2 regions of the Bacillus thuringiensis genome follow, and region 2 is predicted to be linked to the other one. Evidence: riboswitches for the same ligand, from Rfam matches in the RefSeq annotation. Region 2 holds a riboswitch; the other holds the start of a gene.

Region 1 (5,171 bases), 1.7 Mb from region 2:
TACTTTCCTACTGATAGATCTGAAACGTTTGCTTTTCCATCTTTATCTGTTACTACTTTTCTTACTACGCCATCTTTCTCATCTTGGACTTCAAATTCGACACCGGCTAATACTGCCCCGTTTTCTTTGTCCACTTTTGTAATTTCTACATTACCTTTGTCTACCATCGCATTTTCCACTTGTATTGGGAATATGCCGTCCCCTGTTACATTTACTTCGAACTCTGTTTCTTTTAATTGGTATCCTTCAGGTGCTTTTGTTTCTTTTAAAATATATTTTCCTGGTGCTAACGGTTTAGAGATTGCCTTACCATCTTTATCTGTAACAATATGTTCGACTACTACACTGTCTTTTACTATATCAAACTCTGCATTTGCTAATGGTTTTTCACCATTTTCCGAATCAATTTTCTTTACTTCAATTTGACCCTTTTGCATAGTGTTTTTAATTTCAATTGTTTTTGTTTCTCCAGCTTGAAGTGTAACCTCTACTGGGCTTGTTAATTTTTGATATCCTTCTGGCGCTACTGTTTCATAAACTTTATACGTCCCAGGAGCTAAAGTTTGAGGTACTGAAAAACCTTTTTCGTCCGTTTTCAGTTTTGCAACAACTTCATTTGCACTATTTCGAACTTCAAATTCGGCACCTTTTAGCCCTTTGTTCGGATTCTCAGCATCTATTTTATGAATTGATACTGTACCGTCTTTTGGAGCTTCAGGCGGCGTAATGGTTACTTCTTTTGATGTTAATGTTTTATCATCAAAATGTAATTCTGCTTTATTAGGAATCTTCTTATCTACGTAAGAAGATAAGTCTGCATTATTTTTAATTTTCGCCTTAATACTAAGGTTAATTATCTGGTCTTCATATGACTTATAGTCAAAACTCTCACCAAATGTAAATGTTACTTCACTTCTTTGTTTATCTATATTTAACGTTCCTTTAGAAGTAATATCTTGGCCATTTTGATCATACACCTTTGCCTCTAATACTTCTAAAACATCTTCTAAATCATCACTAATTACCATAGATGTGTATTTAGGAGGATCGTTCGGTATATGTGTACCAACTTGGTATTGAATAACTTGATCCATTTGTGTTAACTGCTCATTCTCTACAAGCTTGCCATTCTCATCAACTATATTTTTTTCAATGCTAGGTGGATTATTGTCACCTGAACCGGATCCTCCCCCACCACTTACAAATACTTGTCCTACTTTTTCTTCAGTTTTAATATTTTTACCTTCTAATTTCACAGTATTTTTATGAGGCTTTGCAGCAGGATTTGTAACCTTTGTTTTATATCTTAAAATATAGCCTTTTGAACTGTCTGGAAATTCAATTGTAAATCCAGTCTTTGTTGCATTAATTTTAATGTTAGATAAATCTGCTGGCTTAATATTTGTTGGTGCATAACCATCTTCAAATACAGCCTCTTCTAATACTACGCTGTCTGTAATTAACTCATGCCCAGGTCCTAATGTATCTGTTAATTTAAGATCTTGCATTTCTGTTCCGGTTGCATTTACATATACAAGCCAATCAGCAATTGAAGGATTTTCTTGATTATAAGAACCCCATTTCAATAAATTTTCCGTATTGGGCTGTGGCTTCGGTCTCTCTGTCGTATTATTTACACTTACTTCTTTATTGACGATTTGACCATCAACGTTAAATTCTAATGGAATTTCTTTAACACCATCATATGCTTCTAGACCAAAGTAGAATTCTACGAATAAAGAACCTTTAATGTTATTCTTTCCTTCTACGTAATCACCCATAGTACATGTTAATAGACCCTTTTTCATCTCACATGTACCAACTGTTTTTCCTTCAGCATCTTTTAAAGGAAAACTCATATTCATAAGGTCTTTTCGAAACTCTTTTGGCATATCAATTGTGAATTGATCTCCACTTTTTATTTTTTCTTTAGCTGACCACTTCACTTCTACTTTCATACCATCTGAGGCTTGATACGGTTCAGATGTCGTGCCATCAGTACGAGAAATATTAATTTCGTCCACTGGACTTTTCATCACAGCAGCTTGAATAACTGGAGCCCACACATTCAGCACTGAAAATAATACTAGAAAAACTAATGAAACCATTGAAATATGCCTTTTAGTACTTTTCATTTGCATAGTTCCCTCCTATTTTTTTATATTTATATAACAAAAAAAGACCGTCCGGTTGCATCAAAAATGTGCAACCAGACGATCTTAGTAACCAATATGTATTACCGTAGACTCTAAGCTTTGCGGCCTATCCTTTCGAATAGTGTGCTAAAAATATCTTTTATTCTTTTTTTGTTTCATTTTCCTCTTAAACCAAATATTACTATACCGTCTAGACGGTTATAATTCAATACTCTATAAAATTGTTCTATTTTTCTAATAAAAAAAACAATTCACCACTACATTAAATAAGTAATGGTGAATTGTTTTCACATTATATAGTTCGTATATTCTATTTATACGAATTAACAATAAGAGCTTGAATCACTTTTTCTCTTAACTCGGGGCTTAGTCTGCCAACCCCTAAATATTCCGAATACCATAATCCATCTGCTGCTAATCTAATAATTGTTGCACATACTGAATCTATCTCATCGTTTTCTATATTCTTTTGCAGTTGCTGAAATGATTGTTGTAATGGCTCAAGTAATTCAGGTTTTAACATGAATGCTGCCATCATACTACTAGACAACTCTTCTGTTCTTCTCTCATTACTTAATCTTTCCTCTACAAAAGAGCGAACCCATCTCCCTTTCCTCTCTGAGTCTTCCGCTACTTTATTGTAAATAGCGCCCTCATAATCCTCTATCCCTCTGACTATCATACCTTCTATTAAAGCTTCTTTATTTGCAAAGTGATACAATAATCCACCTTTACTTACACCCGCCTCTTTTGCCACTGCTTCTAAGGTTAATTTAGCAACCCCTTTACATTGCACAATTTGAGAAGCGGCCGCCAAAATCTTTTGCCGCGTTATGCTGATACTCATTCCTTTTTAAAACCCCATTTCTACTAAATTTATATAAATACGAATCTTATTTTTAATATTGTTGATTACTACTAAGTATTTTCTTTATACAACAAAAGCTTCATTACCTTTGAATTTTTAGTTACTTATTCTATTAAAAATTTCCATATCATTCAATATGATAACATCAAATACACAACATTGACTATACATCTATACTTTCATATTCATTCCTAATATATCCATTAATAAAATTTACCGATTTAGTCCTTCTTATTACTTTATCCCGCTATTTGCCGGACAGTAAGACCCCCACCTCAAAATTCAGCTAAAACAAAGGAGTTAGGCGGGAGGCGGGCTGCCCATAAATGCCCGATTGGTGAGAACTAATAATCAGTGGGGAATGAACAAAATCCCCACTGATTAAAGTTTCACTTTATATACGCAACATGGACAAGTATATTTCATTTATGTTGCTCCTTTTATTTTTCCTAAAAATAATCTTACCTATTTTTTAGACAAAGTCCTCAAAAAAGAAAACCACCTACCCCCTAAAGAATATAGGGAACAGATGGTTTATGTGTTTTATTAGAAAGTAGTGCCTTCTTTTTTATAATATTCTTTTGAAATCTCTTCATAAAATGCGGCTGATGTCGCGTAGAAATAAGGTGCTAACCATAAGAAACCGATTCCTATAGTAAGAATACTTAATATGAACCAGCCTAAGAAACTTAAGCATAGTAAAAAATAATCCATTTTATGTCCATTCATCATATGACGACTCTCAGTAATCGCTTGATTCGCTGTATATTCTGGATGATCATTCAAAATAAAATATGTCATAGAATAAGAAAATGATTTAATAATACCTGGAATAATAAGAAGTAATGTCCATAGAGTCAAGTATACATACATTAGTAAATATGTTAAAAACGACTTCATCAACTTACTTCCATCGCTAAACCATCTAAATATATGACCAATGCGAGCATCAGTCCCACGAATTGCATTTAAAACAAGATAATAGGCACCTATTGTTAATGGACCAATAACAAGCATTACAATAATACTTACTGTAAGTGAATCACTTGCCTCTTCCCAACCCCAAAATATCGAGAAAATACCTGTTGTTAGCATTTCAACAGCTCCAATAAGGATTCCAATTAATAAAGTTGCCCCTACCGCTAATCCCCATCTTCCTTTTAATGCATCAAGTGCTTCTCTTTTCAACTGACTTATCATATATAACCTCCTAATACTATTTGTATTTTTGTATACCATTTACATCAAAAATTCCACATATTCCCCAAAACAGAAGCATATTACCTTTTTTCATGCGTATTGATACATGTTTGCTGTAGTTGTACTAATATATGGATTAAACGACTCTTTTCCCTATAACAAAAAAGCTTGCCCTTCAGACTAGGCAAGCTTTCTCAAATTATTCCTCACTCATTCTCTTCTTATACCAATCCTGCATTCTCTCCGCGTCTTCTACTCTCGTATGCTCTATTTTATAACTAGATGATGCACTAGAAAACTTATACGTACATAAATCCGCTCGGCGCTGGAAATATGATTGTGTCTTCTCCATTGATTGGACATGTCTTCTTCTAATAAGTCCTGTATATTTTCCGACGCTACGATAGACAAGTGTAATTTGTTCTCCGTTAACACTGTAACCATTTGTTTTAAATGTTGCGTATCCAAGTGTAAAGATGAGGATCGCGAGCGGAATTAATGCCCACATGATGAAGTGCTTTTCAGAGTATATACTTATTCCAGTAAGCGGGATTGCTAGCATTGCGAAGAAAATGAAACTATCAATGAGATAGCGGCGCAATGCTGCTTTTGGTAATGAAATAATGTTTGTATTCAGTTCATATGGTAACTGTAAATGTGTGAGTAACTGTTGCACGCGATCTTTTCGAATAATTGGATGCAGTGTAACTTTTTCTTTTTCGTCATCCATTCCCTTACTTTGAATTACTTCTACTTGCACAGCACAATAACCGAATGGTTGGCGTAAAATGCTTTCTTTTATCGTAATACCTTGAATACGGTGCAATTTTAGTACGAGTTCTTTTCTTTCCAGTAACCCTTGCGAAATACGGACTTCATCATTTTTTCGATTTACTGTGAAGTTACCATGTTTTAACGCGTAGCCAATTGTAGATATAACCCACGAA
Region 2 (5,171 bases):
TGGTGAGCTGCATATTTCAAGTGAAAGAGATACTGGAACGAGAATAGACATCATTCTCCCAAGGAAGTGTGGAAATACTGAAATCCAAGTGGAAGAAAAGCTAGGAGTTACCATATGAATAAAGGCTATATATTTAAAAATGAAGAAATAAAGGCGCTGAAAGCATTTTTAAGTTTATTTTTCATTATATTTTTTGTATATGATCTTGCCTATGAATTTATCGTACCATTAATCGGTGGAGAGCAAGAAGGCGTAGGAGAGTTTGAAGATGGCTTAGGTTTATGGCTTTACTTTTTGATGGTGGTATTGTTTTGTATTGGAATATACTTTATGAAATGGAAGAATGTTTTTGCGGTAAAGTATATTATTCTAATTGGCTATAATGTATTAGATTGTATCCATAACATTATGATTTATTATGGTAGCGATGCAGAATTTGACGGTGGAAATATAGTAGAAGGATTTTTTATTTTGTTCGCACCAATCTTTGTGAATAAAAGATATTTCTGGTTAGTTCCAGCGATACTTGTCGGAAAGTATGCTCTTACAGGAATCATTATTCAATCTTCTCTCGTTTTAATTCCAATGGCATTATATAGCGTATTTACTATCATATGTTGGATTATATTTTTGAGGGTTCAGTCTTACGTTCGTACGCTTGAGATGATGGATAAAGAAATAAAACAGACAGAAAAACTAGCAGCTGTTGGAAAGATGGCAACGGTTATTGGTTATAAGATTAGAAGACCTTTAGCAAACTTAAAAAAACTTGTGAATAAACAAGCAGACAAGCATCCAGAGGATAAAATTTATAGTGATATTATGAAACAAGAAGTAGATCGGATTCATATAATTGCTACAGAACTTAGTGGATTTGAGAACTCTAAATCACTAGAATCAGAAACTCATAACATAGAAGAAATTATCTCTTATGTTATTCGAGTTATGGAAAAGCCTGCGTTAAAACAAGGAGTCAACATACAAGGTATTTACAGTAAAGACTTACCATCAATTACATGTGATGAAAAACGATTAAAACAGGTCTTTTTTAATTTAATTAAAAATGCAATTGAAGCAATGTCAGTTGGCGGAACAATTACGATTAAAGTTACTGTAAAAGATGGAATCATCATTCAAGTGAAAGATGAGGGATGCGGCATTCCGAAAGATAAAATTCCAAAGTTAAATGAAGCCTTTTATACAACGAAAGAAACAGGAACTGGTCTAGGTTTAGTAGTTACAGAAAAAATTATTAAAGACCACAACGGTAAAATGAGTTTTGAAAGTGAAGTTGGGGTTGGAACGACGGTTGAGGTTATGTTACCACTGCATTAAATAGAAAAAACATCACTTCCAAATAAGTGATGTTTTTCTATTTTATCTTGCTATTTGTGGATAGTAAAAATCTCATTTTATCGATAAAGAATGTATGATGTGTTTCTAAGATCAAAATGTTTTTATAAGTTTTTATTATGGATTTTTTGGTAAAAAATTTAGACTATAAAAATTAATTGTTTTTTTCTAAAAAAACTATTTTCTTTTTTGGGTTTTAATGGTATATTCAAAACACGATAAATAAATACCTATTTTTGGCACACTATTCGAAAGGATAGGTCGCAAAGCTAAGAGTCTAAAGTAATGAAAATTACTATGATAGTCTGGTTGCAGTTTGGATTTTCACACATAGTTGTATGTATGAAAATCGAAGAGGCAACCGGATTTTTTATTGTCTCAAAAAGAAAAAATAAATGGGCACACTATTCGAAAGGATAGGTCGCAAAGCTAAGAGTCTAAGGTAATGAAAATTACTATGATAGTCTGGTTGCAGTTTGGATTTTCACACATAGTTGTATGTATGAAAATCGAAGAGGCAACCGGATTTTTTATTGTCTCAAAAAGAAAAAATAAATGGGCACACTATTCGAAAGGATAGGTCGCAAAGCTAAGAGTCTAAGGTAATGAAAATTACTATGATAGTCTGGTTGCAGTTTGGATTTTCACACATGTTGTGATGTATGAAAATCGAAGAGGCAACCAGGCTTTTTATTTTTTAGGAATACACATTATGATTGTAAATTTAGTCGATTAATACATCTAATATTCGAAATATTCGGTACATAGAAAGTGGGGGAGGGAAGTACATTGCAAAATCAAATAGGTAAATTTGGGCGTATACTTCTCGCTGGAGGAATATTATTTACCCAAGTTGGTGTGCTAGATTACTCTGCAACGAAAGTTTATGCGGTTACAAACGACGAGCAAGGACGTTTTATCGTTCATATGGATAAACAAGAAATAAAAGTTGATGAAAATGTAGTATTAAAGATTACAAATACAAATAAACAAGATGCTAATATCGAGCTGAAATTATCTAATGAGCAGCTGTTCAATGAAGCAGAAACGAAAAAAATGAACGAAAACAATAAAGCGATTCAAAGCATTTCAGTAACAGAAGATCACATTGTAAAAATTGAAAAGAATGAGCAAAGTAATTTTATCGGTGACGTATATGTAGTCATTCAAATGAAAAAAGCTGGAGAGTACAAATTTGAACCGATAGTGAAGTTTGAAGGAAATGAAAAGAAAATTGAATCTCCTTCTCTACATGTTGTAGAGAAAAAAGAGGCTTTAAATATAGCTATTTCTGATGAAAATCCAAAGGCTTCAGAGGAAGTTGTGAAAAAAGAAATCAGTGAAAAAGTGAAAGTATCGGAAGAAAATAAAAAACAAGAAATAAATGCTACTAATGCTGAAGTTCCAAAAGAAACGAAGACTTTAGCGAAAGAAAAGGTTAATGAGGAACTCGTACCAAAGGAAAATGAATTAAAAGAGAGCAATAGGATAAACGAAAATAATCAGGAATTACCTGCTATTCAAGCTGAGAAGGTATTAAAGAGCCAATCTCTACTAGCTGCTAGTCCTGTTACAAGTATTCTTAAATATCCAAATGTAAAGGTAATAAATAATAGAACAGGTGAAGGGCCTTCTATCTCGGGTAAATATGCTTTTAGATTTGTTTGGAGCCCACAAGTAACATATGAGGTAAAGGGTAGTAGCAATGACAGAACTGGTCAAAGTCAATATACATTTAGAAATTCAAATAGAGAACAGTACGTATTAGTAAAAAAAGCTGGTGAATATCAAGGGAAATGGATTGATGTCCGTATTAATATTCACTCTATGACAGCTTCATCTGTAGATGTTAAAACACCAATAACTAAAGGTGATGCAAAAAACTTTTTACAATTATATGGGAACGGAAGGTCAGGACAAACTTATAATGCTTCCTTTGAATTTTATGAACACGGAACAAGTAAAAAAGTACCATTAACGGCAATGTGGAATTTCAAAAGGATAAATAGTTATAAAAATGTAACGTTACGTAATGATGGTAGTCATTTAACGAATTTATACGTGTATGATACGAGTTCAATTAGGTATCAAGACAAAGGGAATAATAAAATCGAGTTTTCTGGAACAGCAGGTCCAGTAGCTACTCCAGAAGCAGATATGACAATTACATTTGATAATTTAACAGAATTACCGCTAGAAGTTAGATTAAATGCTTCAGGTGTTAATGTATCATACGACCAATTAGCGATTGCACAAATTGAAATTCCAGCTCCAAGTGTAATAGGAGATATTGTGGAAGATAATTCCCGTCAACTTTCTTATAAGGTATATCAAAATATGCCTGCTCAATCGAAAGAGATTCACTATGCGAAATCTTTTGTATTAGAAAGTGAAGTGAATAAGGATTTTACTGTGAATGATGTTTCCATTCAAGATGTGGAGAGTGGAGATGATGTAAGTAGTTTCTTTGATATTAGCAGGACAAACAATAAAGTCACTGCGGTTGCGAAAGTAAATGCGCTAAAAACAGAAGAATTCAACGGGAAAATTTATGAAATGACAATTACAGGTTCTCCTGTAAAAGGTGCTGATGTAATGAAATATTACAAAGGTGGTTATCTTGAAATACCGGTGTCAGCTAAAAATTATTTAGATGGCGATAAGAATGGACAAGATAGTAATCGAGATGGAATCGCAAAAATAAGGTATAAAGGTATTCCAACTGGGAAACCAGTCCTACAAAAAGTAGTGCAAGGAACAGATTTAACAAAAATGGATATTTCTAAATTTGTGACAGATTTATCTGTAGATACGAATTTGGATGTAGATAAACCAATATCAGTAGTGAAGTTAATCAATATTCCAGATACCAAAACAATAGGGAATCATACTGTAACGGTTGTAATTGAAACGAAGCAAGGTGTACAAGCGGAGATTCAAGTGCCGGTTACTGTCGTTGATGGGACTTTAAAGTTAGTAGACGTACCAAAAGAAATTACATTTGGAGATTTAACAATTCCATCGAAAACAACGACATACGCACCGAAGGCGATTTCAAATCCTTTAAAGGTAACCGATGATCGTGTTAAAAAGCAAAAATGGAGTGTATATGTAAAGGAAATTACACCATTAACTTCAGCGCAAAATGACACATTGACAGGAGCATTGATTTACAAACGAAATGGAAAGGATACACCTTTAAGTACTTCTAGTATAGAAGCATTCTCGTATACTTCTAAAAACGACGAGGAGGTTTCACTAAATTGGAAGGAAAACGAAGGAATTCATTTACAAGTAAAACCAGGGCCGAATGTCAAAGTAAATACTAAATATGCTGGACAGCTAGAATGGACATTAACCGATGCTCCTCTCTAAAAATATATGAAATATATAAATTTTAGAAAGGAGAGAGTAATGAAAAAAATAGTTGGTATTATCGTTTCCACAGTTATATGTGTGCCGTTTCTTATGGCAAATGTAGTAACGGCTACAAGTACGAATTCAAAAGCGGGTATTACATTTTCGAATAGCTATACACCAAATACATCAACTGATCCGACAAAGATAAATACAAAAAAAGAGACAGTTGATAAAAATAAAAATGGAGATAAATATTTACCGAAAACAGGAGGCCAGACACGGGACTTCAAACAATATATAGGATTGTTTTCGATTGTTTTATCTCTATATGTATTCAAAAGAATTAGGGGAAAGCAAGTGTATTCAAAATAAAAAATAGATGAAAACAGAGAAAAGGGGAAGGTACATATGAAACTAGCAAAATTAGCATTAATCGGTGCAGTATCATTAACATCAGT

The links. Region 2 has a riboswitch for cyclic di-GMP ahead of AC241_RS23670 (WxL domain-containing protein). Riboswitches for the same ligand answer to the same signal wherever they lie in the genome.
Region 1: linked by a shared signal. The riboswitch ahead of AC241_RS05380 (SpaA isopeptide-forming pilin-related protein) and the one ahead of AC241_RS23670 (WxL domain-containing protein) in region 2 are both predicted to bind cyclic di-GMP.

The regions. Positions count from the first base shown of each region.
Region 1 covers NZ_CP012099.1:1,035,584-1,040,754, reverse strand. Annotated here, with positions in the region: gene AC241_RS05380 (SpaA isopeptide-forming pilin-related protein) at 1-2,141, opposite strand, end outside; cyclic di-GMP riboswitch class I at 2,202-2,294, opposite strand; gene AC241_RS05375 (TetR/AcrR family transcriptional regulator) at 2,467-3,003, opposite strand; gene AC241_RS05370 (DUF975 family protein) at 3,571-4,224, opposite strand; gene AC241_RS05365 (PH domain-containing protein) at 4,424-5,171, opposite strand, start outside.
Region 2 covers NZ_CP012099.1:4,581,028-4,586,198, reverse strand. Annotated here, with positions in the region: gene AC241_RS23680 (ATP-binding protein) at 1-118, shown strand, start outside; gene AC241_RS23675 (ATP-binding protein) at 115-1,335, shown strand; cyclic di-GMP riboswitch class I at 1,582-1,670, shown strand; cyclic di-GMP riboswitch class I at 1,742-1,830, shown strand; cyclic di-GMP riboswitch class I at 1,902-1,990, shown strand; gene AC241_RS23670 (WxL domain-containing protein) at 2,143-4,728, shown strand; gene AC241_RS23665 (EF2685/EF0750 family sortase-dependent surface protein) at 4,768-5,085, shown strand; gene AC241_RS23660 (WxL domain-containing protein) at 5,122-5,171, shown strand, end outside.